One region of the Stenotrophomonas sp. YJH_SMC_20 genome, then DNA from elsewhere that is predicted to be linked to it. Evidence: riboswitches for the same ligand, from Rfam matches in the RefSeq annotation. Region 1 holds a riboswitch; the other holds the start of a gene.
What was found. A riboswitch is a leader RNA that binds a small molecule or an ion and turns the genes downstream of it on or off. The one in region 1 is predicted to bind thiamine pyrophosphate.
Positions count from the first base shown of each region.

Region 2: linked by a shared signal. The riboswitch ahead of AC5P6A_RS15840 (TonB-dependent receptor) and the one ahead of thiC (phosphomethylpyrimidine synthase ThiC) in region 1 are both predicted to bind thiamine pyrophosphate.

Region 1 covers NZ_JCAFRG010000012.1:35,009-50,701, forward strand. The annotation lists gene AC5P6A_RS17865 (2-isopropylmalate synthase) at 1-365, opposite strand, end outside; gene AC5P6A_RS17870 (threonine dehydratase) at 362-1,453, opposite strand; gene AC5P6A_RS17875 (ACT domain-containing protein) at 1,550-1,801, opposite strand; gene ilvG (acetolactate synthase 2 catalytic subunit) at 1,785-3,521, opposite strand; gene ilvC (ketol-acid reductoisomerase) at 3,561-4,535, opposite strand; gene ggt (gamma-glutamyltransferase) at 5,195-6,913, shown strand; gene AC5P6A_RS17895 (BCCT family transporter) at 7,553-9,130, opposite strand; TPP riboswitch at 9,355-9,456, shown strand; gene thiC (phosphomethylpyrimidine synthase ThiC) at 9,539-11,383, shown strand; gene AC5P6A_RS17905 (ion channel) at 11,477-12,148, shown strand; gene AC5P6A_RS17910 (winged helix-turn-helix domain-containing protein) at 12,408-14,732, shown strand; gene AC5P6A_RS17915 (helix-turn-helix transcriptional regulator) at 14,848-15,693, shown strand, end outside.
Region 2 covers NZ_JCAFRG010000009.1:158,899-174,591, reverse strand. The annotation lists gene AC5P6A_RS15895 (ArsR/SmtB family transcription factor) at 1-8, opposite strand, end outside; gene arsH (arsenical resistance protein ArsH) at 26-754, shown strand; gene AC5P6A_RS15885 (L,D-transpeptidase family protein) at 776-1,468, opposite strand; gene AC5P6A_RS15880 (hypothetical protein) at 1,626-1,898, opposite strand; partial or broken gene AC5P6A_RS15875 (DUF2268 domain-containing putative Zn-dependent protease) at 2,173-2,757, opposite strand; gene AC5P6A_RS15870 (OmpO family porin) at 2,973-3,548, shown strand; gene AC5P6A_RS15865 (helix-turn-helix domain-containing protein) at 3,674-4,441, shown strand; gene AC5P6A_RS15860 (VOC family protein) at 4,509-4,877, shown strand; gene AC5P6A_RS15855 (Dyp-type peroxidase) at 5,000-5,974, shown strand; gene AC5P6A_RS15850 (hypothetical protein) at 6,156-6,575, shown strand; gene pnuC (nicotinamide riboside transporter PnuC) at 6,681-7,250, opposite strand; gene AC5P6A_RS15840 (TonB-dependent receptor) at 7,259-9,448, opposite strand; TPP riboswitch at 9,519-9,614, opposite strand; gene AC5P6A_RS15835 (phosphotransferase) at 9,658-10,782, opposite strand; gene AC5P6A_RS15830 (glycine zipper 2TM domain-containing protein) at 10,911-11,318, opposite strand; gene AC5P6A_RS15825 (XVIPCD domain-containing protein) at 11,565-13,556, opposite strand; gene AC5P6A_RS15820 (hypothetical protein) at 13,669-14,439, opposite strand; gene AC5P6A_RS15815 (response regulator) at 14,818-15,456, opposite strand; gene AC5P6A_RS15810 (ATP-binding protein) at 15,532-15,693, shown strand, end outside.

The DNA.
Region 1 (15,693 bases):
ATCCGCAGCTTGTGTTCGCGGTGCAGCGGGCTGGTCGACAGGAACACGTGCAGGCGCGGGTTGGCCGCGGCTTCCAGTGCACGTGCCGAGGTCTCGATATCGGCCTGCAGGCAGCGCGACAGCACCGCCAGGCTCAGGCTCGGTCGGCGCAGTTCGCGGCCGATCAGTGCCATCGCCTCGCGGTCGGACTGCGAGCTGGCCGGGAAGCCGGTTTCGATGATGTCCACACCCAGTTCGTCCAGCGCACGCGCCATCACCAGCTTCTGCGGTGGGCTCATGCTGCAGCCGGGGGACTGCTCGCCGTCACGCAGGGTGGTGTCGAAGATGCGGATGCGCGGGGTGGTAATTCGTTCGATGGTGGTCACAGGGAAATCTCCTCGACAGCGGGTGCGACGGCTTGCAGGGGGGTAGGGGAAGAGGTGGGCGAAGCGTTGGCGCTGGCCTTGCCCGGCGAGCGCGGCGTTTCGCTGCGACGTCGCCGTGGCTTGCGCGGCGGACGCGGCCGGATGTCGGTAAGCAGGCCGGCCAGCACGCCGGCATCGATGTTGCCGCCGGACACCACCGCGCACTTGCGGCGGCCGGCGACGCGGCGGCCGGCGGCCAGCGCCAGCGCGCCGGCGCCCTCGGCGATGATGTGTTCTTCCAGTGCCAGCCGGACCAGGGTTTCGCGCAGTTCGGCTTCGCGCACGATCACCACATCGTCCAGCAGCGAGGTGCACAGGCGGCGGGTCAGGAAGCCGGGGATCTTCACCCGCACGCCGTCGGCCAGCGAGGCGACGGGGGTGATCTCGCGGGCATCGCCGCGAATCGCACGTGCCATCGAATCAACGCCTTCCACCTGCGCGCCGACCACGCGCACGCCCTGTGATTTCAGTGCCAGTGCAACGCCGGAGGCCAGGCCACCGCCACCGATCGGCACGATCACCACGTCCGGCGCGTGCGCGGCCAGCTCGATGCCCACCGTGCCCTGGCCGGCAATCACATCGGCATCGTCGAACGCGGACAGGAAACGGTAGCCGTGGCGCTGCGCCAGTTCGACCGCGAAGGCGTAAGCCTCGTCATAGCTGGTACCGTGCTGGCGCACGGTGGCGCCCCAGTGGGCGACGCCGGCAATCTTGGTGGCGGGTGCACCATGGGGCATCACAGTGATGGCCGGCACGTCCAGGCGGTAGGCCGCCCACGCCACGCCCTGGGCATGGTTGCCGGCCGAGGCGCAGATCACCGGCCGGGTATCGCCGCGCTCGCGGCCGGCCAGCAGCGCGTTCAACGCGCCGCGTACCTTGTAGGACCCGGTGCGCTGCAGGTTCTCCAGCTTCAGCCAGGTACCGAAGCGCTCGGCGTGGTGCAGCGGGGTGGGCGGCAGGAAGCGGCGCAGGCGGGCCTGCGCTGCCAGGACGTCGGCAACGCTTACGTCGCCGGCATCGCTTTCCTGGCTGGTGTCAGCGGCCGGCATGGGCCACCAGCGCGGTGCGGGCGACCGCCGCATGCGGGCACGGGCGGCGAAGAAGACGCCTCCGTACCGGCACCGTGGTCGCTACGGTACGGGTGTTCATGGCGATACTCCTTCCACGGCGGTGACCTGTACGGACACGCAGTCGTAGATCTTCTCGATCTGCCGGCACAGCGTTTCCGCCGGGCGCTGGCCATCCACGACCAGCTGCAGGTGCCAGCGGCCATCGTCGGCAGCTACCGGCGCGCCGCTGATCGCACGCGGCGCGAAGCCGCGACGTTCGGCCATGCCGATCACGCGCAGCAGCGCGCCTTCGGCCGGGTGCAGCACCAGGTCAAGCCGGTATTGCATTGGGGGTCTCCTGGCGGGCATGGGCGGGGTTGCTTTCCAGCATCGTGCTGTTGGCGGTGTTCGGCGGCACCAGCGGCCACACGTTGGCGCGTGCATCGATGGCCACGTGCAGCAGGGCCGGGCCCGGCTCGGCCAGCAGCGCGGCCAGGCCGCCTTCCACGTCGTCGCGGTTGTCGATGCGGGTGGCGGCGATGCCGAACACCTGCGCCAATGCCACGAAGTCCGGGTTGTCGGACAGGTCGATCTCGCTGTAACGCTCGGCGAAGAACAGCTCCTGCCACTGCCGCACCATGCCCAGCGAACTGTTGTCCAGCAGCACGATCTTCACCGGCAGGCGGCAGCGGGCGATGGTCGCCAGCTCCTGCACGTTCATCATGAAGCTGCCATCGCCGGACACCAGCACCACGGTGCGGTCGGGGCAGGCAAACTGCGCACCCATCGCCGCCGGCAGGCCGAAGCCCATGGTGCCCAGCGCGCCGCTGGTCAGGTGGTTGCGCGGGTGGTTGAAGCGGCAGTGCTGGGCCACCCACATCTGGTGCTGGCCGACATCGCAGGCGATCACCGCATCGGCCGGGGCCAGCTCGCTCAGGCGCTTCAGCAACGCCGGTGCGTAGATGTGCTGGCCCGGTGCGTCGTAGCGTGCGGCGAAGCGATCGCGATGCTGCGCACAGCGCTTGCGCCACGCCTCCTGGTGGGCCTTGGGGGAGGGGAAGGCCGCACGCAGGGCGCGGATGGCGTGACCGACGTTGCCAGGCACGGCGACATCGGCGCTGCGCAGCTTGGAGATCTCGTAGGCGTCCGCATCGATGTGGACCACACGGGCGAACGGGGCGAACTCGGCCAGCTTGCCGGTGGCACGGTCGTCGAAACGCGCCCCCAGCACCAGCAGCAGGTCGCTTTCCTGCACCGCCATGTTGGCCGCGCGAGTGCCGTGCATGCCCAGCATGCCCAGCGACTGCGGATGGCTGGCCGGCAGGGCACCCAGGCCGCGCAGGGTCATCACGGTGGGGATGGCACTGGCCTCGACGAAGTCGCGCAGGTCCTGCACGGCATCGCCCAGCGCGATGCCGCCACCGGCGTAGACCACCGGCTTCTCGGCTGCGGCCAGCGCGGCGATGGCCTCGGCGATGGCGGCCTCGGACGGCGCCGGCGGCGGTTCGACGCTGCTGGGCACATGCGCCGGCAGATGGCTGGCATCGGCCAACTGCACATCCTTGGGCAGGTCGATCAGCACCGGGCCGGGGCGACCCTCACGGGCAATGCGGAACGCATCGGCCACCACGCGCGGCAGGTCATCGACGCTGCGCACCAGCCAGCTGTGCTTGACGATCGGCATCGTCAGGCCGAACACATCCAGTTCCTGGAAGGCGTCGGTGCCCAGCAGCGGCGTGCCGACCTGGCCGGTGATGCAGACCATCGGTACCGAATCGAGCATCGCATCGGCAATGCCGGTGACCAGGTTCGAGGCGCCCGGGCCGGATGTGGCCACGCAGACGCCGACCTGGTTGCTGGCGCGGGCGAAGCCGTTGGCGGCCAGCGCCGCGCCCTGCTCATGGCGTACCAGGATGTGCTTCAGCGACGAATCCACCAGCGCGTCGTAGAACGGCATGATGGTGCCACCTGGATAGCCGAACAGCGTGCGGACGCCTTCGGCCTCCAGCGCCTGGGTCAGCCAGCGCGCGCCGTTGGGCGGCGCGCTGCGATGTGTCGAAGAGTTCATGGGGGAACCTTGCAAAGCGGGTGGGGGAGGGCCGCGCGTTTACGCGGCCTGTCCTTGCAACCAGACCATCTTGGCGCGCAGTTCCTTGCCCACCTTCTCGATCGGGTGCTCCAGGTCGGCCTGCTTGAACCTGTTGTAGTTCGGCAGGCCCGCTTCGTACTCGGCCACCCAGTTCTTGGTGAAGGTGCCATCCTGGATGTCCTTCAGTACTTCCTTCATGCGTTCCTTGGTGCCGGCATCGATCACACGCGGGCCGCTGACGTAGTCGCCGTACTGCGCGGTCTCGGAGATGAACTCCAGCATGCGCGAGATGCCACCTTCGTAGAACAGGTCCACGATCAGCTTCAGTTCGTGCAGCACTTCGTAATAGGCGATTTCCGGCTGGTAACCGGCTTCCACCAGGGTCTCGAAGCCCGCCTGCACCAGCGCCGAAGCGCCACCGCACAGCACCGCCTGCTCGCCGAACAGATCAGTTTCGGTCTCTTCCTTGAAGGTGGTCTGGATCAGGTTGGCGCGGGCGCCACCCAGGCCGGCTGCATAGGCGAGTGCGTACTCGGCGGCCTTGCCGCTTTTGTCCTGGTAGACCGCCCAGATGCACGGCACGCCGCGGCCGATTTCATATTCACGACGGACCAGCGCGCCCGGGCCCTTCGGTGCGACCAGCACCACGTCGAGGTCGTCGCGCGGCTTGATCATGTCGAAATGAACGTTCAGGCCGTGCGCGAACAACAGCACCGCGCCCTGCTTCATGTTCGGTGCCAGCACGTCGTCGTACAGCTTCTTCTGCACCATGTCCGGGGTCAGCACGGCAACCAGGTCGGCGTCCTTCACTGCATCGGCAGGCGCCTTGACGGCGAAGCCATCGGCCTGCGCCTTCACCTCGGTCGGGCCGCCCGGACGCAGGCCTACCACCACGTCGAAGCCGGATTCGCGCAGGTTCAGTGCGTGGGCGCGGCCCTGGCTGCCGTAGCCGATGACGGCGATCTTGGTCTGGGGCAGGTCGTTGGTGCTCATGGGGGAGGTTCCTTGCGGTGGGAAGAAAAAAGAACGGCCGGTCGTCGAGGTGACGTACCGGCCGGTCAGGGGAAAGCGGTGGAGGAGGCGCTGCGCATCGCACAGGCACAGCCACCACGAGGCGTGGTGGTGGTCTGGGGCCGGGCTTTGCACTGAGCGTTGGTCATGGTGGTTGCGTCTGAAACCAGGTCCTGAAATGAAAAAACCCGCACCGGGGCGGGTGCGGGTTTTGATGAGTTCCGGTGTGTTTGTTGCTTACACGCTGGCTCGTCCCGCACCTGGTGGCTGGGTAATAAGTACGAGCACAAGAATCGAACGCAGCGAGGCGGCGCCGGTGTCGGCGGCTTCGATGTGGGTTCGCAGTGGCGTGTTGTGATGCAACATGTGATCGAGAGAAACACAGCCGTTTTGGCGGTGTCAACCCTCGCGACGGTTTTTTTATCGGTTTCCAGTGAATCCAGCGCAATCGCTTGCGGCACAAGGATGGTTGCTGCTGAAAGTGTTTCGGTGAACCCGAATTCACTCCTTTCTGGGCGGTTTTTGCGCGGAATCCGTTGGATTCTTCCACCCCAGGATCAACGTCCATGACGTCTGTCCGATACCGCGTGAAGGCCGCAGCGGCGAAGATCGGGGAACCACCCGTCCATCGGAACCCGACCGTGTCCCGACGCCTTGCCCGTTCCCTGATCGCCGCCGCCGTGCTGGCTGCCGTGCCCGCGCTGTCCTTTGCCGCCGACCGCATTACCGGCCACACCTTCGCCACCCGTTCGGAGGTGATCGCCCCCCATGCGATGGCCGCCACCTCGCAGCCGCTGGCCACCCAGATCGCGCTGGACGTGATGAAGGGCGGTGGCTCGGCGGTGGATGCCGCCATCGCGGCCAACGCAGCGCTGGGCCTGATGGAGCCCACCGGCAACGGCATCGGCGGCGACCTGTTCGCCATCGTCTGGGACCCGAAGACGCAGAAGCTCTATGGCTACAACGGCTCGGGGCGCTCGCCGAAATCGCTCACCCTGGCAGAGTTCCAGCGCCGTGGCCTGAAGGACATCCCGGCCACCGGCCCGCTGCCGGTGTCAGTACCTGGCGCGGTCGATGGTTGGTTCGCGCTGCACGAACGCTTCGGCCGCAAGCCAATGGCCGACAACCTGGCGCCGGCCATCCGCTACGCCCGCGAGGGCCACCCGGTGGCCGAAGTGATCGCCTACTACTGGGACCGCTCGGTGCCGAAGTTGTCGCAGTACCCGGGCTTCAAGGAGCAGTTCACGATCAACGGCAATGCCCCGCGCAAGGGCGAGATGTGGAAGAACCCGAACCTGGCCAGCACCCTCCAGAAGATCGCCGCCGGCGGGCGCGACGCCTTCTACAAGGGTGACATCGCCCGCACGATCGGTGATTACTTCAAGGCCAACGGTGGCTACCTGAGTTACCAGGACATGGCCGACCACCATGGTGAATGGGTCGAGCCGGTCAGCAGCAACTACCGTGGCTACGACGTGTGGGAGCTGCCGCCGAACAGCCAGGGCATTGCCGCGCTGCAGATACTCAACGTGCTGGAAGGCTACGATTTCTCGAAGATCCCGTTTGGTTCACCGGAGCATGTGCACCTGTTCGTTGAAGCGAAGAAGCTGGCCTTCGCCGACCGTGCACGCTTCTACGCCGACATGGCGTTCCAGCCGGCGCCGGTGCAGAAGCTGATCTCCAAGGAGTACGCCGCGCAGCGTCGTGCGCTGATCTCGATGGACAAGGCGTTGAAGGAAGTGCAGCCGGGCACACCGAAGCAGCTGGAGGAGGGCGACACGATCTACATGACCGTGGCCGACGCCGACGGCATGATGGTCTCGCTGATCCAGTCCAACTACCGCGGCATGGGCAGCGGCATGGCGCCGCCGGGGCTGGGCTTCATCCTGCAGGATCGTGGCGAGATGTTCGTGCTGCAGAAGAACCATCCCAACGGCTACGCACCGGGCAAGCGCCCCTTCCAGACCATCATTCCGGCGTTCATTACCAAGGGTGGCAAGCCGTATGCCAGCTTCGGCGTGATGGGCGGCGCGATGCAGCCGCAGGGCCACGCGCAGATCGTGATGAACCTGGTGGACTTCGGCATGAACCTGCAGGAAGCCGGTGATGCGCCGCGCATCCAGCACGAAGGCTCGACTGAACCGACGGGTCAGGCCACGGCGATGACCGACGGTGGTGAAGTGAATCTGGAAACCGGCTTCCCGTACGAGACGGTGCGCGCGCTGATGCGCAAGGGGCATCGCATCGTGTTCGCCGACGGCCCGTATGGTGGCTATCAGGCGATCATGCGCGATCCCGAGACCGGGGTGTACTACGGTGCTTCGGAGAGCCGCAAGGATGGGCAGGCGGCGGGGTATTGAGGTTTCCCGGCCACCGGGCAGGGCCCCCTCTGCGGTGATGGCAGCGATACGGGGCTTAGCCGGGCGGGTGGATCGTCTGGGGGCCGCTGCAAGTACGTCCATGTAAGCTCGGTCGCCGCTTGCTCGTGTGCACTGTCCTGCGCACACGGCAAGACCGGGGTTGGGCATCCGGCCCAACCCGCCCGAGGCATGCCTCGGGCCCATGCGGCTCACGCCCCCAGCCAACCCACCCGCCCGGCCACGGACAGTTTCCGTGTCCGTCACCGCAGGAAAAGAAAAAAGAAGAGCAAGAGCAAAGGCAAAGGCAAAGGCAAAGGCAACAGCCGCGCGCTGTGTGTTGGGGTCGGACCCGTTTTCCGAAGGAAAACGGATCCGACCCCTTCTTGTTTTCCGATACACCTGATCCACGCATGGCGTGGATCTACTGCGGTCACCGGGAAATTGTCGGAGGCGGGGAGGGGGCCGATGGCGGGACCGTCCACGGCATGGATGCCGTGGCCGAGCTTACAGGGACGTACTTGCGGCGTGTCCCGCCATCGGCCCCCTCACCGCCAGACCAGCAGAAATCCAGAGCCGCTTTTGAAGTTGTTGTTGCCGTTGCTTGAAAAAAGCGGTGCAGCCGCAGGCTGCAAAACCCCCTCAATCCTGATCGTGCGCGCGTGCGGCCTCGGCCTGCGTCTCTTCCTGCGCCGCCATCTCGCGTGCGATCCACGCATCGATCATGTGCCGCTGCCGCTGCGCCTGCCGTCGCTCACGCGTGTACTCCTGGTCGAGCACGCGGTACAGCGACACCATCACCAGCACCATCAGCAGCGCGAATGGCAACGCCGCAATCGTGATCATGCCCTGCAGTGCATCCAGGCCACCGGCCAGCAGCAACGCCGCTGCGATCAACGCCACCGCGATGCCCCAGGCCAGCTTGCGCTTCAACGGAGGATCGCCTGCTTCGTCAGTGGACATGCTGGCCAGAACCAGTACCGCCGAGTCGGCCGAAGTTACGAAGAAGATCATCAGCAGTACCAGTGCGATGCACGACAGCAACAGCGGCAGCGGCATGCTGTCGAACAAGGTGAACAGCACCGTCTCGTAGCCATTGCCCAGCGCCTGCACCAGGTCGGCATGGCCGAAGATCTGCGCCCACAGCGCGGTGCCGCCGAACACCGCGAACCAGAAGAAGCCCAGCAGCGTCGGCGCGAGCACTACGCCGATCACGAACTCGCGCACGCTGCGGCCGCGCGAGATGCGTGCGATGAATGAGCCCACGAACGGTGCCCACGAGATCCACCAGGCCCAGTAGAAGATTGTCCAGTCCGCCACCCAGGTGCTGCCGGAGAACGGTGACATGCGCAGGCTCATTGTCACCAGCTGGTTGAGGTAGGAGCCCAGCGTGGTGGTGAACGTATCGAAGATGAAGCCGGTCGGCCCCAGCACGAGCAGGATGGCTGCCAGCAGGGCAGCCAACGCCAGGTTGAAATTGGACAGCCACTTCACACCCCGCTCCACGCCACTGGCGGTGGACGCCATATACAGCACGAAGGCGACGGCAATGATGGTCATCTGCACTGGGACGGTAGCCTGCACGCCGAACACGCGCTCGATGCCGGCGGCGATCTGGATGGTGCCGAAGCCCAGCGTCGTCGCGACACCGATCGCGGTGGCGACCACTGCAGCGATGTTGACCACCCGACCGATCCAGCCGCGATGATGGCGGCCGATGATCGGCTGCAGCATGTCGCTGACCAGGCCACGGCCGTTGCGGTTGAACTGGAACCAGGCCATTGCCAGCCCGATCAGCGCGTAGATGGCCCACGGGTGCAGGCCCCAGTGGAAGAATGCATAGCGCATCGAGGCGCGTGCCGCATCCAGGCTCTGCGGAGCAAGCCCTTCCGGCGGCTTGCTGAAGTGCGAAATGGGCTCGGCAGCGCCCCAGAACACCAGGCCGATGCCCATGCCGGCGGCGAACAGCATCGACATCCAGCTGGCCCGCGAGAACTCCGGCTCGGCGTCTTCGCCACCGATGCGCAGGTTGCCGAAGCGTCCGAAGGCCAGGTACATCAGGAACACCAGGGCCAGGAACACCACCAACAGGTACAGCCAGCCGATACCGCGGATGAGTTCGCCGAGGATGCTCTGCACCACGGTATTGAAGGGGCCAGGTGCAATACCGGCAAGCAGCACCAGCAGCAGAACCAGTGCGATGGAAACGCGAAACACCATGAAGGAGCTTCTCCGATCAAGGGATTGAGGGGAGCGAGCAGAGCTTGCAGCGAAGGGCCGGCGGCATGCAGCGCGAACCGGGCAGGGGCCGCGTCGGCGGCGAAGGAAGCATCGGTCGCGGGAGCGCGACGGACGTGCACGTTACTGAACGCGACGTCATGGTTCTGTTAACGAATAGCGATTGGGGTCAGATCCGGAAGCGGGCGGTCTATGCTCTAATGCACGCCAAGAAGCGGGGGTACCGAGGCCACGTGGCCACGGTTGAGACAGTCCCTTGGAACCTGATCCGGCTCATACCGGCGTAGGGAAGCTTTGCAATGCAGCCGTGCCCGGACTCCGCCCAAGGAGCGTCCGGGCGCGGTCGCAGTGCGCCGCCGCTTCGTCCCTGACCTTCCTGGACGATGCCCGATGAACGCACAGCTCTCCGCCCTGCAGCAACAGGCCCAGCAACTCTCCGAATCCGTGACCCGGCCCATTCCCGGCTCGCGCAAGATCCACGTGCCCGGTTCGCGCCCGGATCTGCAGGTGCCGATGCGGGAGATCGCGTTGACCCGCACCCCGACGCTGTTCGGCGGCGAAGAGAATGCACCGGTCACGGTCTACGACACGTCCGGCCCCTACACCGATCCGGACGCGCGTATCGATCTGTCCGCCGGGCTGCCGGCACTGCGTCGCGGCTGGGTGGAGGAACGTGGCGATACCGAGCAGCTCGAAGGCCTGAGTTCGTCGTTCGGGCGTGATCGCGAGCACGACCCGAAGCTCGCTGCCGTGCGCTTCCCCGCCCGCAGCCTGCCGCGCCGTGCACGGGCAGGCGCGAACGTCACCCAGATGCACTATGCGCGGCGCGGCATCATCACGCCGGAAATGGAATTCGTTGCCATCCGCGAGAACCAGCGGCTGGAGACGATCCGCGATGCGGGCCTGCTGCAGCAGCACCCGGGCGAGGCGTTCGGCGCCTCGATCCAGAAGATCATCACTCCGGAGTTCGTGCGGGATGAAATCGCGCGCGGCCGCGCCGTGCTGCCCAACAACATCAACCATCCGGAAAGCGAGCCGATGATCATCGGCCGCAACTTCCTGACCAAGATCAATGCCAACATCGGCAACAGCGCCGTTTCCTCGGGAATCGCCGAGGAGGTAGAGAAACTGGTGTGGGCGATCCGCTGGGGCGGTGACACCGTGATGGACCTGTCCACCGGCAAGCACATCCATGAAACCCGCGAGTGGATCATCCGCAACTCGCCGGTGGCGATCGGTACGGTGCCGATCTACCAGGCGCTGGAGAAGGTCGACGGCCGCGCCGAAGCACTGACCTGGGAGATCTTCCGCGACACACTGATCGAGCAGGCCGAGCAGGGCGTGGACTACTTCACCATCCACGCTGGCGTGCTGCTGCGCTACGTGCCACTCACCGCCAAGCGCGTGACCGGCATTGTCAGCCGGGGTGGCTCGATCATGGCCAAGTGGTGCCTGGCGCACCACAAGGAGAATTTCCTCTACACGCATTTCGAAGACATCTGCGAGATCATGAAGGCCTATGACGTGACCTTCTCGCTGGGTGACGGCCTGCGCCCGGGCTGCATCGCCGATGCCAACGACGCCGCGCAGTTCGGTGAGCTGGAAACGCTGGGTGAGCTGACGAAGATCGCCTGGAAGCATGATGTGCAGACCATGATCGAAGGCCCCGGCCATGTGCCGATGCAGCTGATCAAGGAGAACATGGACAAGCAGCTGCGCGAGTGCGGCGAGGCGCCGTTCTATACGCTGGGCCCGCTGACCACCGACATCGCGCCGGGCTACGACCACATCACCAGCGCGATCGGTGCGGCGATGATCGGCTGGTTCGGCACGGCGATGCTCTGCTACGTGACGCCGAAGGAGCACCTTGGCCTGCCCAACCGCCAGGATGTGCGCGACGGCATCATGGCCTATCGCATTGCCGCGCACGCAGCCGACCTGGCCAAGGGGCATCCGGGCGCGCAGGTGCGCGACAACGCGCTGAGCAAGGCACGTTTCGAGTTCCGCTGGGAAGACCAGTTCCACCTCGGCCTGGATCCGGAGAAGGCCAAGGAGTTCCATGACGAGACGCTGCCGAAGGATGCGCACAAGCTGGCCCACTTCTGCTCGATGTGCGGCCCGCACTTCTGTTCGATGAAGATCACCCAGGATGTGCGTGACTACGCCGAAGCCGGCATGAAGGAGAAGTCGGCGGAGTTCCGCGCGGCCGGTGCCGAGGTCTATCGCCAGGGGTGACGCGGAAGCGGGGGTGCCGGCCAGCGGCCGGCACTACCGCTCATCACGCCGCTCCCGGCTATCCTCCGCCCATCTCCCTGGGGAAAGGACGCCATGCCTGTTGCCATCACCACCCGTTGGCTGGCCATTGCCCGCCGTCATCCTTCGGCCTGGCTGTTGGGCGCCCAGCTGATCGCGGTGCTGCTGTACCCCGCGCTGGATGACACCGCTGCGGGCCGCGCGGCGCTGGGCATGTTCGGCATGGCGGTACTGGGCCTGGCGTTGTGGGTGGTGCAACGCAGCCCGCTGGGCACCTGGCTGGCACTGCTGCTGGCCATTCCCTCGGTGGTGTTCTCGCTGGCCGGTGCACTGCTGGACCGCACTGCGCTGCTGACCACCGCGCAACTGCTGGAGAGCCTGCTGTACTTCTATACGGCCGGTGCGCTCATTGCCTACATGCTCCAGGACCATAAAGTCACCCGCGATGAACTGTTCGCCGCAGGCGCCACATTCACGCTGCTGGCCTGGGCCTTCGCATTTGCTTTTGCCGTGTGCCAACAATGGTATCCGGGCAGTTTCCAAGGCTCCGGCGGCGGTGCACAGCGCACCTGGATGGAACTGCTTTATCTGAGCTTCAGTTTGCTCTCGGGTGTTGGCTTGAGCGACGTAGTACCCCTGCATCCGCAGGCGCGTGCCCTGGTCATGCTGGAGCAGTTTTCAGGCGTGATGTACGTGGCTTTGGTGGTTTCGCGACTGGTCGGATTGACCATGCTGCGGCGCGTGTGAAAATGAACGCCAGATAAAAATTCCGCGCCCCGCAGGGCGCGAATGGTGCAGCAAATTATGTGAATGCGTCGGCGAGAGAGAGCCTGGATGTCGACCACGCGATAGGCGAGGTAACCCGCATAGGCTAGTATTCGCCCGCTTCATTGTTTTTGCGGTATGCGCCGATGCTGTGTGCGGAATCTGGCTTTTTGTTGTCCCCGGTTGGGGGCGGTATTGCTGGTGAAACCTGCCCAGGCCCGTCCCTACTGTATCCCGGAAAATGAACAGCAGCGAAATGCAGCCGCCCGAGGCTGACCGTATCCAGGTTGGCGAATGCGTCGTCACTTTGTCCTCGCGAGAGGTCGAAGTTGAAGGTGCGCGTCGTCCGCGCCGGCTGACGCCGAAAGCGCTGGGTGTGCTGCGCGTTCTGCTGCGGCAGCCCGGCCGCGTGGTCACCCGCGAGGAGCTGTTTGCCGAAGTGTGGCCCGACACGCTGCCCACCAATGACGTGCTGACCCAGGCCGTCACGCAGCTGCGCAAGGCATTCGCCAACGACGACGACAACGGCCAGACCTATATCGAGACCATCGCCAAGAGCGGTTATCGGCTGCTGGTGCCGGTGCAGGTGCTGGAGGCGCCTGAGGCTGCCGTGGACAGCGGCGAGCTGGCCGATCTTCCGTTGCCGCCCGCGGACGCCGGTGGCAGGGCCGCGGTCGGTACGGTGCCGGTGCCGGGGCTTCGCCGGGCGTGGCGACGGGTCCGGCGCCAGGTACTGTTGGCAATCGGCATATTGATGCTTGGCACGGTGATCGTGCTGACGATGCTGCTGTTGCGGCAGCCGCCGGAAGCCAGTTCACCGGTTGATGCGGCCGTGGAGAACGGCGTTCGCGTGATCGGCAGCCCGCAGCGGCCTTACCGGCTGATCACCGCGACCAGTGGTTTTGAGACGTATCCAACACTTTCGCCCGACGGTTCCCAGGTGGCCTACGAAGGGGCCAACGACGACGGGGGGGATGGCGGTGCGATCAAGGTGCAGACCTCGGGCAATGCGCCCGCGCGCCAGTTGCTGACGCCTCCGGCCGGTGCCAACGACCGTTTCCCGAGCTGGTCGCCGGATGGGCGCGAGATCGCGTTTGCACGATTCAGCGCCGGAGGCGGCTGCCAGGTGCTGATCGCCAGTGCCACAGGTGGTGCCGTGCGCCAGGCAACCCGCTGCGACGGCACCGAGCTGCTCAGTTTTGACTGGACCCCGGATGGCCGGGGGCTGGTGTTCGGCAGCATGGTCGGACGCTATGCGCATCGCGGCATCCGCGTGCTGGATCTGGCCAGTGGCCAATGGCGTGAGCTGGATTACCGCGTCGATGCCGATGATTTCGACTATGCGCCGCGCTACTCGCCAGACGGTAAGTGGCTGGTGTTCGTGCGCAATCCGCAGATGGGTGATCTGTGGCGGATGCCCGCCGGCGGCGGTACCCCCGAGCAGCTGACCAATGAAGCGGCCGAGCAGCGAGGCTGGGCCTGGCTGGGGGATGGGCGCACCATCGTGTTCGGCCGTCGCGTGGACAGTGAAGTTCGCCTGTACTACCTCGACGTCGAGCGCCGCACGCTGCGCGACGCTGGCCTGGATGATGCGCAGTGGCCTGCGGTATCCCGCCATGGCAACGTGCTGGCGTTTGTCCACCGGCGGGCGCAGTTCGGCGTGTTCAAGGTTCCGATCGAGGGAGGACGTGCGGAACGACTGTTCGCGTCCAGTGGCCGTGATGGTCAGCCGATGGCCGCGCCCGATGGCCGCCAGCTGGCCTTCACCTCCGATCGCTCCGGCAGTTTCGCCTTGTGGTGGGCTGACATGCAGCGGCCGGACTCGCTGCGGCTGATCGAAGGCCTGCGGCCGGAGGCCCGGCAGGCACCGGACTGGGCCGCCGACAGCCGGCACCTGCTGGTGGTTGGCCGCGATGACCATGGACGTACCGTGGTCTACGAAATCTCGCCGCGTGATGAGCGGCTGCAGCCACTGCCGGTGCCCGCCGAACAACCGCTGCAGGCGCTTTACGGGGCCGGCGATGACCAGCTGCTGGTGGTGGAGCGGGATGCCGACCAGCGCACGCGCTTGAGCCTGTTCGACCGCAGCTCTCACCCCTGGCGCCGGCTGGCCAGCATTGATGGGGTGTCGCAGGCACGTTTTGATCGCGCCAGCGGACGGGTGCTGTTCACGCGCCTCGCCGCTGGTGGGCTGTGGTCGGTCGATCCGGCACTGTCACCGGCCAGTGTGCGGCAGATCACTGAAGACCTGCCGAGTCGGTGGCGCTATCGCACCTGGACCGTCGTGGGGAACGGTGGCATCGGTTACCTCGGCACGTCCACGCAGTGCGGCACGACCCTGGTCCTGATCCAGGACGGTACCGAAGTGCCGGAACGCTGCCTTGATCCGCAGCGGCTCAGCGCGGGCAATGGACTCAGTGCCAGCGCCAACGGGCGCGATCTCTACGTGGCGCTGGCGGTCAGTGACGGCGCTGACATCGGCATCATGCGGCTGCCCGAGCAAGCCCCGGCGCTGTTCCCTGCCTTCTCCAGAATGTTGATTTTGAAGAAGAATTTCTCTTCGTAATTTTTTCGTGTGGTTCTCGCCACGAATTCGTGGCGATCTCGGCAGTCTTTCCTGACGAGGTCCCACCAGATTGGGCAAAACGGAGGCCTGTACTAGGCAAATCCGTGGTGCCCCCATGCGTCAACTCTCGCTGGCCGATCGCGGCCAAACCATCTCCCTCGACAAGGCCCTGGACGACGTCGCGCCGACCTGCCTGGGCGTTGCCCGGCTGGGCAGTCTGCAGACCGCAGGCAGCAGCTTCACTGTGTGGATGCAGGTGCGCGGCAGTTCCTGGGTGGAAGCCAAGGAAGGACGCTTCCGTTTGCGCCAGGGCGAGTGGATCGCCTTCGAGAAGGAATCGCGGCCGCTGGTGCAGGCCGGTCGCAACGGTTTGTGCCTGGGCCTGAACCTCACCGTCGAAGCGCTGCGCGTGCTGGCCGAGATGGCCGACTGTGGCCTGTATGCCGGGCGTGGTCGCATGAACCGCGGCGATGCACGTGTTGCGCTGCGCCTGTGGCGCGATGCGCTGGCCAGTGGCCAGCCGGCGGAGGCATTGCGCCCGCTGCTGCTGCATCTGGCGGGCCTGCAGCGCGGGCTGGCCGACAACGTGCAGCGTTGCCCGGGTCGCTCGCGCAGCCGCAAGCGCCAGGTGTTTGGCCGCATGCAGCGCGCCCGCCTGTACCTGGAAGGCAACAGCCACCGCGTGGTGCGCATCGGTGAACTGGCTGAACTGACCAACTTCTCCAGCTGGTATCTCTCCAAGACCTTCCAGAGCCTCTACGAGGAAAGTCCGCAGTCGCTTTCGGCACGGTTGCGCTTGGAACGGGCGGCCGATCTGTTGCGCGATACCGACATGATGGTGGGCGAAGTTGCTGCCGCCAGCGGTTTCGACAACTGCTGCAGCTTCGCCAGGGCCTTCCGCGCCCGTTACGGGCAGTCGGCTTCGCGCTTCCGTGAGAACGGCGGGCTGCTGCCGCCACAT
Region 2 (15,693 bases), on a different contig from region 1:
GTTTCCATATTTCTAGAATAATCGAATGAATAAGCCAATCACAAGCCCTGACCTGCCCAATCTGGTGGAATCGTCATTGCCCCAGCCCAATCATCACAAGCTCGCCGCGGCAGATCTGGGGCCGCCACGCATTCTCCTGCTCTACGGCTCGCTGCGGCCGCAGTCCTTCAGCCGCAAGCTGGCGCTCGAAGCCGAGCGATTGCTGCGCCATCTGGGGTGCGAAACCCGCATGTTCGATCCGCATGCGCTGCCCATGCTGGACAGCGTGGACACGAGCCACCCTGAAGTGCAGCGGTTGCGTGCGTGGTCGCAGTGGTCGGAAGGCCAGGTCTGGGTCAGCCCCGAGCGGCACGGCACGGTCACCGGCGTGTTCAAGAACCAGATCGACTGGTTGCCGCTGGAAGATGGCAGCGTGCGGCCCACGCAGGGCAGGACGCTGGCGGTGATGCAGGTGAGCGGCGGCTCGCAGTCGTTCAACACCGTCAACACGTTGCGCGTGCTCGGTCGCTGGATGCGCATGCTGACTATCCCCAACCAGTCATCGGTGGCCAAGGTCTGGCAGGAATTCGATGACGACGGCCGGATGAAACCCTCGCCGTACTACGACCGGGTGGTGGACGTGATGGAAGAGCTGGTGAAGTTCACGCTGCTGACGCGTGGCCGGTCGGACTACCTGGTGGACCGCTACAGCGAGAGGAAGGGCGACGCGCTCGCGGCCGCATTGGCGCAGGCTGCTGGCGCTACCGCCTCCTGAGTTCCGCTACGCAAACGCGCTCTATTTGCTCGCGCGCCGCGCGCCCTTCTCGTCTTCTTCCTTCGCATTCCCACGGCTCTGTGCGAACTCCGGGAAGGTCTTCGCGATCGAATCCTTGTCCGGCAGGATGTAGAACACACCGCCCTTCTCGAACGTGGAGTGCACGATCTGCTCGTAGAACGCAGGCGAAACGTTGATGCAACCGTGGGTGACGCGGTTGTCGTCCGGCGTGGGCGATGCCAGTCGTTCGGCACGCTTTTCCTTCGGGCTGCCCGGCGGCAGCGGGTGCATTGAAACCGCGGAATCGTAGTCCACCCACAGCACGCGTCCGGCATCGTCGGACGGGCCGTAACCGCCAATGAAGCGGCCGGCAGGCGTGGTGCGGTCGTGGCCGGGAATTGCGCTCAGTGCGAGCTTGGCGACGCCCGGTACGGAGTGGTCGCCGATCGCCGACCCAAACAGCGCCGGTGCTGCGCCGCGCAGCTTGCCGTCACCGCCGAAGACCAGAACCTGCGCCGCCGCCTTGTCCATGACCGCAAACGGATAGCCCTGGTTGTCCTTGCTGGCGACCACCCAGCCGGCCAGCTCGATCACTGTTTCGGACACGCTCTGGTCGGGCGGAAGTTCATCAACGGCGGCAATGCGTTGTTCAGGCGCTTCCTTGTCCTTGCCCTTGGCGCTGGCTGCGCCGCTGCACGCAACGGCCAGTGCCAACGCCAGTGCGGCATGGAAGACGCGGCGTGCAGGGGAGGAGGAGGTACGAATGGGACGGCTCCTTGCAATGCAATTCTGGGTGGAAGGATGCCAGTGGCCGGCGAAGGCCACTGGTTCCCGATACAGAGGTGGATCAATTCAAAGGGTGAGAGAGCTATCAGCCGCGCGGCTTGCGACCGGCCGGTGCCCTTTCAAGCTGCTGTACGCGGCCTTCGATCTGGTCCAGACGCTGGTTGGCCTGCTGCGCCGACTGGTTGGCGGACTCGGCACTCTGGGCAGCGCCCTGCACCTTTACGTCGAGCTGATCGAGGCGCGAGTTGATGGTTGCGAACTCGTCCTTGTAGGTGGCGCAAGCGCCGAGGCTTACGGTGGCCACGATGGCGACGGTGATGGCGCGTGCTGCGTTGATGTGCTGCTTGGTCAGTTTCATTTCCAACTCCCTCCTTCGTCTGGGGAAGCTGGAATATAGCGGCGTTTGTTCCCGGCGCTAGCCCGTGCTTTCAGCTGGAATTGGAAGACGTGGAAGCGCTGTGAAGACGTTCGATCAACAAAACTTAACAAGCAGGATCACGCGGGCGGACGTGCATCGGCCGGCTTGCCTTGTGCCTGTTCAGAAGCACGTATTCATCAGCATGAAGCGGATTTCATCGAAGTGCCGTCGGCACCGCCTCGATGCCAGCGCACGCGGGCCGCCACCGGCTGGCTTCCAGCAGCGCCTGATAGAGCAGGGTGGGCTGCTCGACTTCCACGCGTGCACTTGGCTGTTGCACGTGCACGTACTCGTGGGCAATCAGGTGTACGAAACGGTCACCGACATCGGCCTGCATCCAGGCGGCGTCGCACAGCGCTTGCAGTCCAATGACCACGCCTGCTTCGGCGGTCACGCCACCACTGTTGCAGCGGCCCACCAGTACGGTGACCGGGGAAAGCGCCGCAGACGGCAACAAGGTGCCCAGCTGATCGACGGCAGCGGCGACGCGCATGCGGATCGATGGCAATGCTGTCGCGCAGGTTCTCGCTTTCGCAAACAATGCCGGCGTGTCCTGGATGGCCCTGGCCAGCCGCTCCATCGAGCCGATACGGCTGTCGGTGAAGCTGCGCAGAGCGTCTGTGCCAGCATCCAGATAGCCGCGCTGCAGATCGTCGGCACTCGGCTTTCCAGCGCTGGCATCCAGCACATGGAAGAAACGCGTGACATCGTCCGTCTGAATCACGATGCGCGCAGGAGGCTGGCTGCGCTCGGCCGCCTGCAGCATCATCGCAAGGATGATGAGCAGCAGCTCGCGCACCCTACGACGGGCACGTCCCCGCAACAGCGGTGACGCGGCGGATGTGTGCGGCATGCGGAGTTCCCTGAACGTCGCCCATATTTATATACCAGTCAGTTCAATATTCAGGGTTGATTAGACCCCCTAACGGATAATTCACACCTGTCGATCGCCTCCTCTCTCTCCCCCTCCCGGGAGGCGGCCGACGAAACCAAAATAATTAAAGGTGTGTCCCGATGAACAAGAATTCGCTGCTTGCCCTGGGTCTTCTGGCTGCCCTGCCGTTCGCTGCATCGGCAACCGATGGCCTGTCGTACAACTACGTTGAAGGCGGCTACGTGAACACCGATGCCAAGGGCGGCGACGCCGATGGCTGGAAGGTGAAGGGTTCCGTTGCGGTGCACCCGAACTTCCACGTCTTTGGCGACTACAGCGCCCAGGAAACCGACAAGTTCAAGAATGACGTCGACCAGTGGCGCCTGGGTGTCGGCTACAACTACGGCATCGCACCGAACACCGACCTGGTGGCCCGTGTTGCGTACCAGAAGTACGACGAGAAGCGCGGCCTGGACTTCAACGGTTACTCCACCGAAGTGGGCGTGCGCACCGCGTTCAACCCGTACGTGGAAGGCTACGTGATGGCCGGCTACGAAGATTTCAGCAAGAAGCACGGTTACAACCCGGACGGCGAGTTCTACGGCCGTGTCGGCGCCACCGCCAAGTTCAACCAGAACTGGGGCCTGAGCGGCGAAGTGAAGCTGGCCAAGGCCGGCGACCGCGAGTGGTTCGTGGGCCCGCGCTTCACCTGGTAACAAACGCCTGTCGTTAGTGCGTGTTGTGCTGGCGTGTGACTCTCTCTCTCTCTCCCACACGCCAACCGAAGCCCGGCCTCGCGCCGGGCTTCACTTTTATGGGCCCTGTAGCGCGACAATGCGGCATGGGCGACTCTTCTTCCCTCGCATGCACTGGCACGGCCTACCAGGAGCATCTGGCACCCGCGCCGCTGCGTGGCCACTTTGGACAGCTGTGGCAGAGCCAGCTTCCTGCCGATGCCGATGGGCACGTCACCGTACTGCCTGACGGTTGCGTGGACATTCTCTGGCGCGACGGCGTGCTGTTCGTGGTCGGGCCGGACCGCGTGGCCGCGCACCCGGGGCTGGCACCCGGTGCGCAGGTGCTGGGCGCACGTTTCCGTCCCGGCCAGGCACTGGCCGCGCTGGGCCTGCCCCTGGCCGGGATCATCGGCCAGGCCGTGCCCCTGGCTGACCTGAAGGGCGCGTGGGCGAGCAAGGCGGGGGCCTCCATTGGTGACACCGCGCCTGAACAGCGCCTGCAGCGGATGGCGCACTGCCTGCAACAGCATATGGGTGCGTCCGCGCTCGATACCCCGGCGCAGCGTGCACATGCCCTGTTCCAGGCGCTCGCCATTGGTGACGCCACGCTGGATACGCTGGCGGCACGCCTGAGCCTGAGTCCGCGCAGCCTGCGGCGCTTCAGCCAGTCGCAGTTCGGCTACGGCGCCAAGACGCTGGAACGGATCCTGCGGCTGCAACGTTTTCTGCGCCACAGCCGCGCGCTGCCGCAGCACTCCCTGGCGATGCTGGCCGCCGAGGCCGGCTATGCCGACCAGGCGCACCTCAGCCGCGAGGCGCGCGAACTGGCTGGCGTGACCGCCAGCGAACTGCGCCTGGAGTGGGGGCAATGATGGCCGTTTTGTTCAAGACCACGGTGCTGCATTGATCGATGCTGGGCTCCCAACACGGAGCCACGCCATGAGCCACGCCGCATCCCGCGATGCCGAACGCCGCATCGACAACATCGAATTCAACGTCGCCGACATTGCCCGCAGCAAACGCTTCTACGGCGAGGTGTTCGGTTGGCACTTCACCGACTATGGCCCGGCCTACACCGAATTCGACGATGGCCGCCTGAAGGGCGGCTTCGTGGCCGACGTGCCGGTGCGTGCCCACGGCGGGCCGCTGGTGATCGTGTATTGGGCGGACCTGTCCGACGCGCAGCAGCGCGTAGTCGCTGCCGGTGGCGAGGTGGTGCGGGCGGTGTTCGCATTCCCCGGCGGCCGCCGCTTCCACTTCCGCGACCTGGATGGCTACGAGCTGGCGGTCTGGAGTGATGTGGATTGAGGTCTTCGTACCTTCGCTGGTGGACGGAACGAGAACCGCTCCGTCCCCGGTCAGGCGGTTCCGCTATGATCGCCCGCACATCGCCACACGCGACGCGCCCGCCTCAAGCCCGCAGGAATACCGTGAACACCCAGCCCGCCCAGATCACCGCCGTCAACCACACGCTCGACAATGAGCCGCAGCAGATCACCGCGCCACTGACCCATTCGGCGGCGTTCCTGGTGCTGAAGGTGAAGGATGATGAGGCGTCGATCGCCAGGGCGCGCGAGGTGTTGGCCAGCACCGACGACCTGATCAAGAACACCGCCATCCGCGAGATCGAGCGCACCTTCACCTGCAACGTGGCCATTGGTCACCGCGTGTGGAAGCCGCTGGTGGGCACCACGCCGCCGCGTGAGCTGCAGCCGTTCCGCGAGATCAAGGGCGCGACCCACACCGCCGTGTCCACGCCGGGTGACCTGCTGTACCACATCCGTGCACGCACGATGGACCTGATCGTGGCGTTCGAGCGCAACCTGCTGATGGCCTTCGACGATGCGGTGGAAGCGGTCGATGACGTGGCTGGCTTCCGCTATTTCGATGGCCGCGACCTGCTCGATTTCGTCGACGGCACCGCCAACCCGGAAGGGCTGTCGCTGCCGGAAGCCACGATCGTGGGTGAGGAAGACCCGGAGCATGCCGGCGGCAGCTACGTGGTGGTGCAGAAGTACCTGCACAATCTCGATGCCTGGCGCGCGCAGAAGACCGAGGCGCAGGAGGCGATCATCGGCCGCACCAAGCACGACAACATCGAGCTGGACGATGCACCGGCCGATGCGCAGAAATCGCACAAGACCCTGTGCACCATCGAGGACGCCGACGGCGAGCATGAGATCCTGCGCGACAACATGCCGTTCGCCAACCCGGGCCGCGGCGAATACGGCACCTACTTCATCGGCTACACGCGCCGCCTGTGGGTGATCGAGAAGATGCTCGAGCGCATGTTCATCGGCAATCCCGCGCCACTGCACGACCGCATCCTTGATTTCTCCACCGCCACCACCGGCGTGACCTTCTTCGCGCCCTCGCGCAAAGTGCTGGCCGATCTGGGCGACTGATCGCGGCTCTCGTCCTTGCGCATGCTACTGGCCGCTCTGTTCCAGTAGATCCACGCCACGCGTGGATGGTACGCACGTTGCCCGTAGCAGCCACGCATGGCGTGGCTCTACTGTGCCGCCATCTGCCTGTCATCTGCCGCCCCGACCATCTGCTGTTGGATGCGAGTGCAGGAGGCAGGCGATGGCGATGGCAAGGAACACAATCGGTGCACGCCGCTGGTGGCGGCCACTTGCCGCGTTGTTCGGGGCATTGGCACTGGGGAGTGCCAGCGTTTCCGCGCAGGAAGCCCCTGCGCATTGGATGGCCTACGCCGCTGCGGTCGGTGGCCAGCTGCAGCAGCGCCTGCAGCAGGAGCAGGACCCGCAGGCGCAGCGCGTGCTGGAATGGCTGCAGGCACATCCGGACGCACCGACGCCGCTGCCGGTGAGCGTGTGGATCGCGGCGGATGGCCGCATCTCGAAGCTGGAATTCGACAGCCTGGGTGACGCCCAGGTCGACGCAGACCTGCGCGCGACGCTGCAGGGCGCGCCGTTGCAGGCAGCCCCGCCGGCCGACATGCGCCAGCCGCTGCGGTTGGGCCTGTTGCTGGAGCCGAAGTAGATCCACGCCATGCGTGGATGTGGTGAGTAGATGCCGACCTTGGTCGGCAGGCGCGCGCCAACCCGGGTTGGCGACTACCGGTAGCCCGCCACGCATGGCGTGGCTCTACTGCGTTGCCACCTGTGGCTCGCGCGCGGCGGCGCTCCATGCGCGCAGGCCGAACACGGCCAGGCCGAGGAAGAACACGTACAGCGCGGCGGTCACGTGCAGCGACTTGAACAGGTACGCACCCACGTAGACCACGTCCACCGCGATCCACACCCACCAGCAGGCCACGTGGCGGCGCGCCTGCCACCACTGCCCGACCAGGCTCAGGCCGGTCAGCAGCGCGTCCAGCCACGGCAGGGCGGCATCAGTGAAGCTGTGCATGGCTGCACCCAGCGCCACGCCACCACACAGGCCGATGGCCAGGTCGCGCAGCAGCTTGCCGCGCGCCAGCGGCACGATGCGGATGCTGCCCTCATCGGCGGCATGCTGCCGCCAGTTGAGCCAGCCGTAGACCAGGAAGCCACCGAAGGCGACCTGCAGCAGGGTATCCGAGTACAGCTTGGCCTCGGCGAACACCAGCCCGTACAGCGTCACCGACAGCAGGCCCACCGGCCACGCCACCAGCCGGCGCCGGGCCATCAGCCAGACGCCAAGGATGCTGCACAGTGCGGCGGTCCACTCGAGCATCACGCCGCTCACAGCGCGAACGTCACCGACAGGCGGGCCTGTCGCGGTGCACCGGGGAACAGGTAGTAGTCACCGCCGCTGCTGCCGGTATCGCGCCAGTAGAAGCGGTTGAACACATTGTCCACCGACAGGTTCCAGGTCACCGCACGCTCGTGCAGGCGATGCTGGAAGCGCAGGCCGGCATCGAACACCGAGTAGTCCGGTGCGCGCACGCCGCCGTCGGCACGTGCGACGTTGGCACCGGCATAACGCCAGCCGCCAGTGACATCCAGGCCCTGCACGAACGGCAGCGCATAGGCCACATGCACGCTGGCCCGCACCTTCGGCACATTCACCAGCTGATGGCCTTCATAAGCCGGCGTGCCGGTGTCGCGCGCACGCGCCTGCAGCACGCTGGCACTGGCCACGATCTGCAGCGCATCGGTCAGCTGGCCGTTGGCGGTCAGCTCCAGGCCGGTGTGGGTCTGCGTGCCTTCTTCGATGAAGGTGTAGCCGACGTCGCTGTTGTCCGGCTTGGCGTACTGGTACGGCTGCGAAATGCGGAATACCGCCGCGCCCAGCGTCAGTGCTTCGACCGGCACGTACTTCACGCCCACTTCCAGCTGCCGCGACTGCACCGACGGCAGGAAGGTGTCGGCGTTGCTGGTCCAGAACGGCGCTTCCTGGCCCAACGAAATGCCGCGCACGTAGCTGGCATAGGCATTGAGCTGGTCGGTGGCCTTCCACACCACGGCGGTCTGCGGCAGGAAGCGCGACAGGCGGCTGTGCCGCTGTGGGGTGCCACGCTTGTCGTAGGCACGCTCGTCCAGGCGCACGAAGCGGCCACCCGCCAGCCACTGCCAGTCATCGCCGAAGCTCATCCGGTCCAGCGCGAAGAACGCGGTCTGGCGGCTGTCCAGGCGACGTGCGGACGGGCCCGGCATCTTCGGCGACGGCGCGAACACCGGCACCGGTGCCTCGTGGATGTTGGTGGTGCCGACGTACTCGTTGACGCTCGGGCGCCTGTCCACGGTGCGGCGGAAGTAGTCGGCGCCGAGGGTCAGCTCATGGCCGACGCTGGCGGTCTCGAAACGGCCACGCAGCTCGGCACGGGCCTGCTGGTTGCGGCGGGTATCGTCCGGGCTGCGGTAGTCGTAGACGTCGTAGTCGCCGTTGGGCGCGAAGTAGTTGCCCGGCACGCTGCCATCGGCGCATTGCACGGCGTAGTAGCAGCCGTAGGCGAAGGCGACGTTGTCATCGATTACCGAGCGGCTGTGGCCGACCGAGACGCGCGACTGCCAGGCCTCGTTGAAGTCGTAGGTGTGCAGGGCGGTGATGTTGGTGCTGGCGATATCCACCGGACGCTGCCACGGCTGGTAGCCGAGCAGGTGCTCGCGGTCGACGCCGCGCGGCAGGTCGCGTGCGCCCAGCAGCTGGTAACCGGACACCGAACGCTGCGAACTGGTCTGGTAATTGGCGTCCACCTCCAGCTTGCCGCGTTCGCCGATCAGCCAGTCGGCCGCCAGCGAGTAGAAATTGCGGCGGCCATCGGCGTGCTCGACATAGGAATTGCTGGAATCCCACGCGGCATTCAGGCGCAGGCCGAAGCGCGGGGTGATCCAGTGGCCGACATCGACGGCGACGTAGCGCGAGCCTTCCGAATCGGTGCCGAGCGTGGCGGTGCGCACTTCGGCCGGGCGCTTGCCGATGTAGTTGATGATGCCACCCGGTGCCATCACGCCTGCGGCCAGGCCGGCTTCACCCTTGAGGATCTCAACCGACTGCACGTTCTCCAGCGCCAGGCGCTGTTCGCCGGCGATGGACAGGCCGTTGAAGCGGTAGCCGGTGGCGGCGTCCAGCGCGAAGCCACGGATGGCGATGTTCTGGTAGTAGCCCACAGGTGCATACGCATCACCCAGCGAGGCATCGTTGCTGGCCAGCTCGGACAGCGAACGCACCTGGCGACGGTCGAGGTAATCGGGCTCAAGCACGTTCACCGAGGCCGGCGTGTCCTTCCAGCTGCCGCCACCGAAGGCGTTCACGCGCGAGGTATCGGCCTTCGGTTTGCCGGCCTGCACGCGTACCGCTGCCAGTTCGGTGGGCGAGCGCTCGGCGCCGGTGGCAGCCGCATCGGGGGACGCCTCGGCCTCGCTGGCGTGCAGCGGCAGCGCGGCGCAGAGGGCGAGGGAGAGCAGGGTGGGGCGAAGGCAGCGGTTCATTCGATTCGTCTTCGGACAACAAGGGAGACGAAGCGACGGCGCGCAGGTGCACCGGCCCATGACGGGGGTGTGGCTGCGGCTCAAAGCTCCCTACGCCGGTGCAAACCGGATCAGGTTCCAAGGGACTCTCTCAGCCTGGCAGATCCAGGCACCCCCGCTTCAGGTGACCATTTCACTACAAATGGTACGGATTTGCGAGCCGGCGCCCTTCAGGCTGCCGCGTGCAGGGCCTGCAGCAGTGCCTGTCCCGGCGCGCTGTGGAACCACGCCGGGTGCCCCAGCATGAAGGGCTGCCACGCCACGTCGGCATTCGCGGTCGAGCCGGTGACACCTTCGAAGTACTCCACTTCGGACAGTGCGAAGTCGAAATGGACCATCGGCAGCAGGTCGGCCAGCAGGTGCACGCGTGCCGCCGACAGCGGCAGTACCTGGCGGTAGCCGTCGAGCAGGGCCAGCGCGATATCGATGCGCACCGCCTCCATGCCGCGCTCCAGCTCCAGCCACGCCACCGCGTTGCGCTCGATCGCGGTGGCGAGGTCGAACAGTGCGCTGGTAGGCGACGCCAGGCCGAAGTCCAGCACGGTACTGATCTGCCCATCGCGCCACAGCAGATTGGACACATGCCAGTCGTTGTGTGCCCACAGCCGGGGCTCGTCGCGCAGGCGTTCGGCCAGGCCGGCATGCCACGGCAGCACGTCACGCTGCAGCTGCGCCTCCCACGGAATGCGCGCGAGATAGCGGGCCAGCGCGGGGCGCTCGTGCAGCCCTGCCTTGATGGCCGCGACCGGATCGTCGCTGCGGATCAGATCATCGCGCGCGACCAGCACATGGGTACTGCGCTGGGGCGCGTGGTAGCTGGCGGCGGCACGGTGCAGCTGCGCGAGTGCGCGCCCGGCTTCGCGGGCCTGTGCAACGTCGGTCAGCAGCGACCACGATACGGCATTACGGTACAGATCCTCGCCGACGCCAACCGCATGCAGCTCGAAGGTCCATTCGCCATGCTCGACGGCGCTGTGGTCATCGGCCGCTGGCAGCACCTGCACCACCGGCACGCCCGCTGCGGCGAGATGGGCGATGAAGTGGTGTTCTTCTTCCAGGCAGGCCGCACTGCGCACGCTGTGGTGGTGGCGCTTGATGAACAGCGCGCCGTCCACGCCGTCGACGATGGCGGCGGCCGACAGCGGTCGGGGGCTGTGCCAGCGCGGTTGGCTGTGCTCGCCCAGCTGCGGGTAACGCTGGCGCAGCCACGCGATGTCCGCCGCGCTGATCGGTGGCCAGTCGGCAGCGACCTCGTCGTTGTTGAGGCCCTGCACGCGGTGGGAAGAAGAATTCATGCCGCAGCCCCGGTGGGGAAAGTCACATCCAAGGCTGCGCATTCAACGCCATGCACGCGGCCAACGCAAACGGGCGGGTCATCGACCCGCCCGTCCGTGCATCAGCTGCGGTGATGCCGCCGCGCTGCCTACCAGCCGCGATGGCGGCCGCGGTCGTGGTAGTAGCGGTTGTCGTAGTAGCGCTCGCGCTGCCAGCGACGGTCGTCACCGCGGTCGTAGTAGCCGCTGCGGTAGTAGCCACGGTCGTAACGGCGATTGTAGCGGTCGTCGTAACGGCGATTGTCGTAGTAACGACGGTCGCGGCGGTCGGAGGTGGTCAGGTTGCCGATCGCGCCGCCGGCCACGGCGCCGCCCACGGTGGCGGCAGGATCACCGTTGGAGAGCAGGTTGCCGGCCACGCCACCGACCACGGCGCCGACCAGGGTGCGCTTGTCCTTCCTCGACATCGCGCTGGCATCGCTGACCACGGCGACACCGGCCACCAGTGCCAGAGCCATCGCCAGACCACGGAAGCTGAGTGTGGAAGTACTGAGCATGTTCGTTCTCCTGTGAGGTGCATGCCACGCTGGGCAGGGAGGGCGCGGGGCGCCCCGGCTGCCGTGATGTCCACGCTGGCGTTCCAACATTGCCGGAACATTGCCTGGTGCACCGAGCGGCTTGCGCATTCATCTAGCGGCAGGCGGCATGAAGCAAGGCTGAAAGCGGCCTCGGCCGCTCAGCTGGCAGAAAGGGAAAAGGCCACGCGGACGTGGCCCTCCCTTCTCTCCCAAGGCGCTGCGGGCTTAGACGCCCATCGCCTTCTGTGCCTGCCGGGCCTGCTCCTGCTGGGCATCCTGCTGCTGGTGCAGCACGTTTGGGGCGCCCTGCACGGCACCACTGCTGAGCGCCAGGCTCTGCTCGCTGGCGGCACGGGTCTCCACCGCCACGCGGCTGGCCGCCGGGTCGCCAATCGCGCCCTGCACGGCGAACAGGCGCTCACCGTTCGGGCTCGGCACCACCGTGTCGATGCGTTGCAGGCCGGCGGCATGCGCCTCCTTGGTCAGGGCCGCGGCGGCGCTTTCCAGCGCGTGGCGATCCTTGAAGGTACCTGCCGGCAGCCGCTCCAGGCCTTCGGTGGCCTGCAGGTACATCGGATTGCGTGGGTGCCGCTCGTCGTTCAGCAAGGGCCGTTCGCGTGCTTCCTTGATCGCTTCCAGCGTCTTCGGACCGACGATGCCGTCGACGACCAGGCCGTTGTCCTTCTGCAGCTGGCGCACTGCCGCGTCGGTGTTGCGGCCGAAGCGGCCATCCTCGACCAGTGGCTTGCCGTCGGCGCCGACGTAGCCCAGGTGGCCCAGCTGCTCCTGCACCTTGCGCACGCCCTCGCTGTGTGCGCCCTGCTTGTACAGTTCGGCGTGCGGCGTGGCGGCCGCCTTGTGCTCGGCGTTGGCCTTGCCCTGGGTCTGCTCGTGCGACTGGGTGCGGTTTTCCAGCAGGTCACGGGCCTTGGACAATGGATCGGACGCGAACAGCTTCCAGTGCGGGTGGTCCTTCACCTGCTTGAGGTAGTCCTCCACCGGCATGGTGTGCACGCCCTTGCTGCCGGTGGACTGGCTGATCAGCAGCTTGTCGGTGTTCGGGTCGCGCACCACCATCACGATGTGGTCGATGCCGTTCCAGTGTTCATGGCGGGTCCTGGCCGTATCCAGGCCGATGATCATGCCTTCCTTCAGCGCACCGGGCTTGAGGATCGCGTCGCGGTCAAGCAGCACGCCGGACTGGTCGAATGCCTTGCGCACGATGCCGCCGGAACCCAGGTTGCCCAGGTCGATGCGATCGGCCTTGCTGAACACCGCATGCCCGGCCTTCTGGTTGATCTCGTCCATGGTCCGGTTCTGCAGCGTGCCGACCCAGCCGGAGCAATCGATGTAACCCTGGTCCACGTTCTTGCCGGTCTTGCCCGGTACGTACAGCGCGTGGCCCGGAATGTTGATGGCGTACTTCACATCGTCGTACTTCACGCCGGCCTCGTAGGCGGCCTGCAGTTCGATGCCCGGTTTCGGCGCGGCAGCGGCTGTTGCGGTTGCCGCCAGCGTGGCAGCACCGGCCGCCACGGCTGCGCTGGCCTGTGCAGGCGCGGCCGGGGCCTGGCCCTGGCCCTGCGCCACCGCCTGCGGTTCGATGTTCTTTTCCGGGATGCTGATCGCTGCGTACTTGTGGATGTAGTAGCTGGAGAAGGCCCGTGCCAGGTCGCCATCGTTCATGCCGCGCATTTCGGCCAGGCTGTGGCCGGTCAGCGCCTTCGCGTCCGACCCGATCTGGTTCAGCACGTTGCGGCGCATGTTGATCTCGTCGCCGTGGCTGTTGCGGACCACGCCGAAGGTGCCGGTGGCAATGGCGGTCTGCACCGAGCCATAGCCGGCACTGCCCTGCTGGTGGGCCAGGTACAGGTCCAGCCCGGTCGGCGTACTGCCGCCGGACAGGTACGGGTGGCCGGTGCGCTCGTTGCGGCGTGCCATCGAGTCCAGGTTGTCCTGGTACATCTGCGCGGCCGCTTCGGTGTTGCGGGTGGGGTCGAACTCGTGGCCGGTCAGGTGGTACTGGCGTGCGGACCCGGGCACGAACTGGAACAGGCCCTTGGCGCCGGATGACGCGTTGTGGGCGCGCTCGTTGAACGTGCCACCGGTCTCGATGTACGCGAAGCGCATGAAGTCGTCGACCGGAATGCTCTTCTGCCTGGCGACCTGCTCGACGATGTCCAGGACTTCCTTTCTGCTGTAGTCATGCTGTGCCATGACGTTTTTCCTCGGGGTTGATGGAGCGGCGCATGCCGCGAATCGCCAACCGGACTCATCCGTGAGTCAAGAACATGTCGGTCAACAGGGAACCCGCGCGTGGCGGGTGCTTTCAGCGCGCGAGGTACTGCTGGGTCGCGCTGTCGAAGGTGTAGTGCACGGTGTCACCGGCACCCAAGGTGCGGGTCCTGCCGGGGTCTTCGAGGGTGGTGCCCTTGAAGGTCACGGTCAGTCGCGGCAGGCCGTTGCCATCGGCAGCGAAGGCCAGTTCGCCGTCGCTGCCGGTGCAGGGCATCACGTTGCCTTCGTCGCAGGCGGCGCTGTTGTCTTCGCCTGTGCGCACCGTACCGACATAGCGCCAGACCTTGCTGTCCACGTCGTCTTCGCTGCGCCTGGGGTTGAACAGCAGCAGCGCATAGCCGGTGCTGCTGACGCCGCGGTCGAAGCTGCTGGTCGGCACCGCCAGCAGCAGGCGGCCGTCGGCGGTGCGATGTTCAAGCGGCTTGCGCCGGGTATCGACGTCGTCGGCCTTGTCGTACGCGCCCAGTGCGCCGATGGTCCATTCCTGGCCACGGAACTTCCACGGCTTCTTCGCGTCGGTGCCGGCCAGCACGAAGGTGGCCTCGGCGAGGTTGGCGCGGTCGTCCGGACCGGCCTGCGTCTGCTCGCCAGGCTTGCCGTAGTGCTCGCGGGTATCCCAGGAGAAACCCGTGTAGTACGTAGTGCCATCGAGAGTGAAGGTGTGGCCGAACCAGAAGGTCGCCACGCTGCCGTTCTGGACCTCATAGGAGGTCGCGCCATCGCCATCCACTTGATAGGTGAAATACATCACGGTCGGCGCGTCGGGCGGGGTAACGGCGGTGTCGGGAGAGGTGTTCTGCATCGTGGCAACATCCTGTCGGGGCGCATTGGCAGCCTGCGCAGGGGCGCCGGGCTGGGAGGACGAGGGGACCGGATCGGCGGCGCTGCAGGCGGCAGCGGAAAGAGAGACGAGCAGGCACGCCGCGAATGCGCGCAGAGGCCGCAACGGCAGGGTCCAGCGTAGCTTGGGGGGATGTTGCATGCGCCTCTCCATGGTCAGCGTTGCCGGGCCAGACGGCCGGCAGGGAACCGCGCCACGTCCACCAGGGACGGGAGCGAGGACATGAGCCGGTCGATTCCTTCGACCTCGCATTGGGAACTCATGCCCCACCATCTTGGCACAGATCGGCGGCCCGTCAAAGAGGGCAGTGCCAGATGCCCTTCCTGTGCGATCTGGCTCTCAGATCTTGCCGTCGCGCAGGTAATCGAACAGCTCGGCGTCGCCCTTCAGGCCCAGTTTGAGCATGGCATCACCTTTCTGCCGGCTGATGGTGCTGACGCTCTTGTGCAGCTGAAGCGAGATTTCCTTCACGGTCATGCCGGTGCCGAGCAGCCGCAGCACCTCCACCTCGCGTGGCGACAGCGGCTTGCCGTCACCCTCGCGCATGCGCCAGCTGCCGGCAGCCTCGACCCGCTCGCGCAGGCTGCGGCTGATGTAGGGCTGGCCGCGGTAGACCGACTGGATGGCCTGCGGCAGCTCGTCCATCGACGAACTCTTGTCGACCAGGCCGAGCACGCCGCTGTCGAGCACCATGCGCAGGATCGCCAGATTGCTGGAGACGCTGAGCATCAGCACCGGCAGGTCTGGATGACGGCGGCGGATCATGCCGATCATGGCGAAGCCGTCGGCCTGCGGGCTGCCCGGCATGGAGTAGTCGGTCACCAGCAGGTCGCAGGGCTGGCTGCCGAGCAGGGCCATCAGCGCCTGCGCGCTGTCGGCTTCGCCGACCACGCGGCCCACCCCGCTCGATTCGATGACGGCGCGGGTACCGATACGGACCACCGGGTGGTCGTCTGCGATGATGATGCGCAAGCTCATGCTCTAGTATGGCCACCGGGCTGGCTGGGCCGCGACCATCGCGGTCCCTGGCAGGATTCTAGGAGATCGACGCCGATGCGTAGCTGGGCTGTTCGCGGGCTGGTCCTGCTGCTGGTCGTACTGGCGCTGCCGGCAGCGTTGGCGCAGGCGGTGCCCGGGCCGTTGCCGCTCAGCCCCCTGCAGCGCGAGTACCTGGCCGCCCATCCGAGCATCGTCGTGGGTCAGTATGACAGTGGC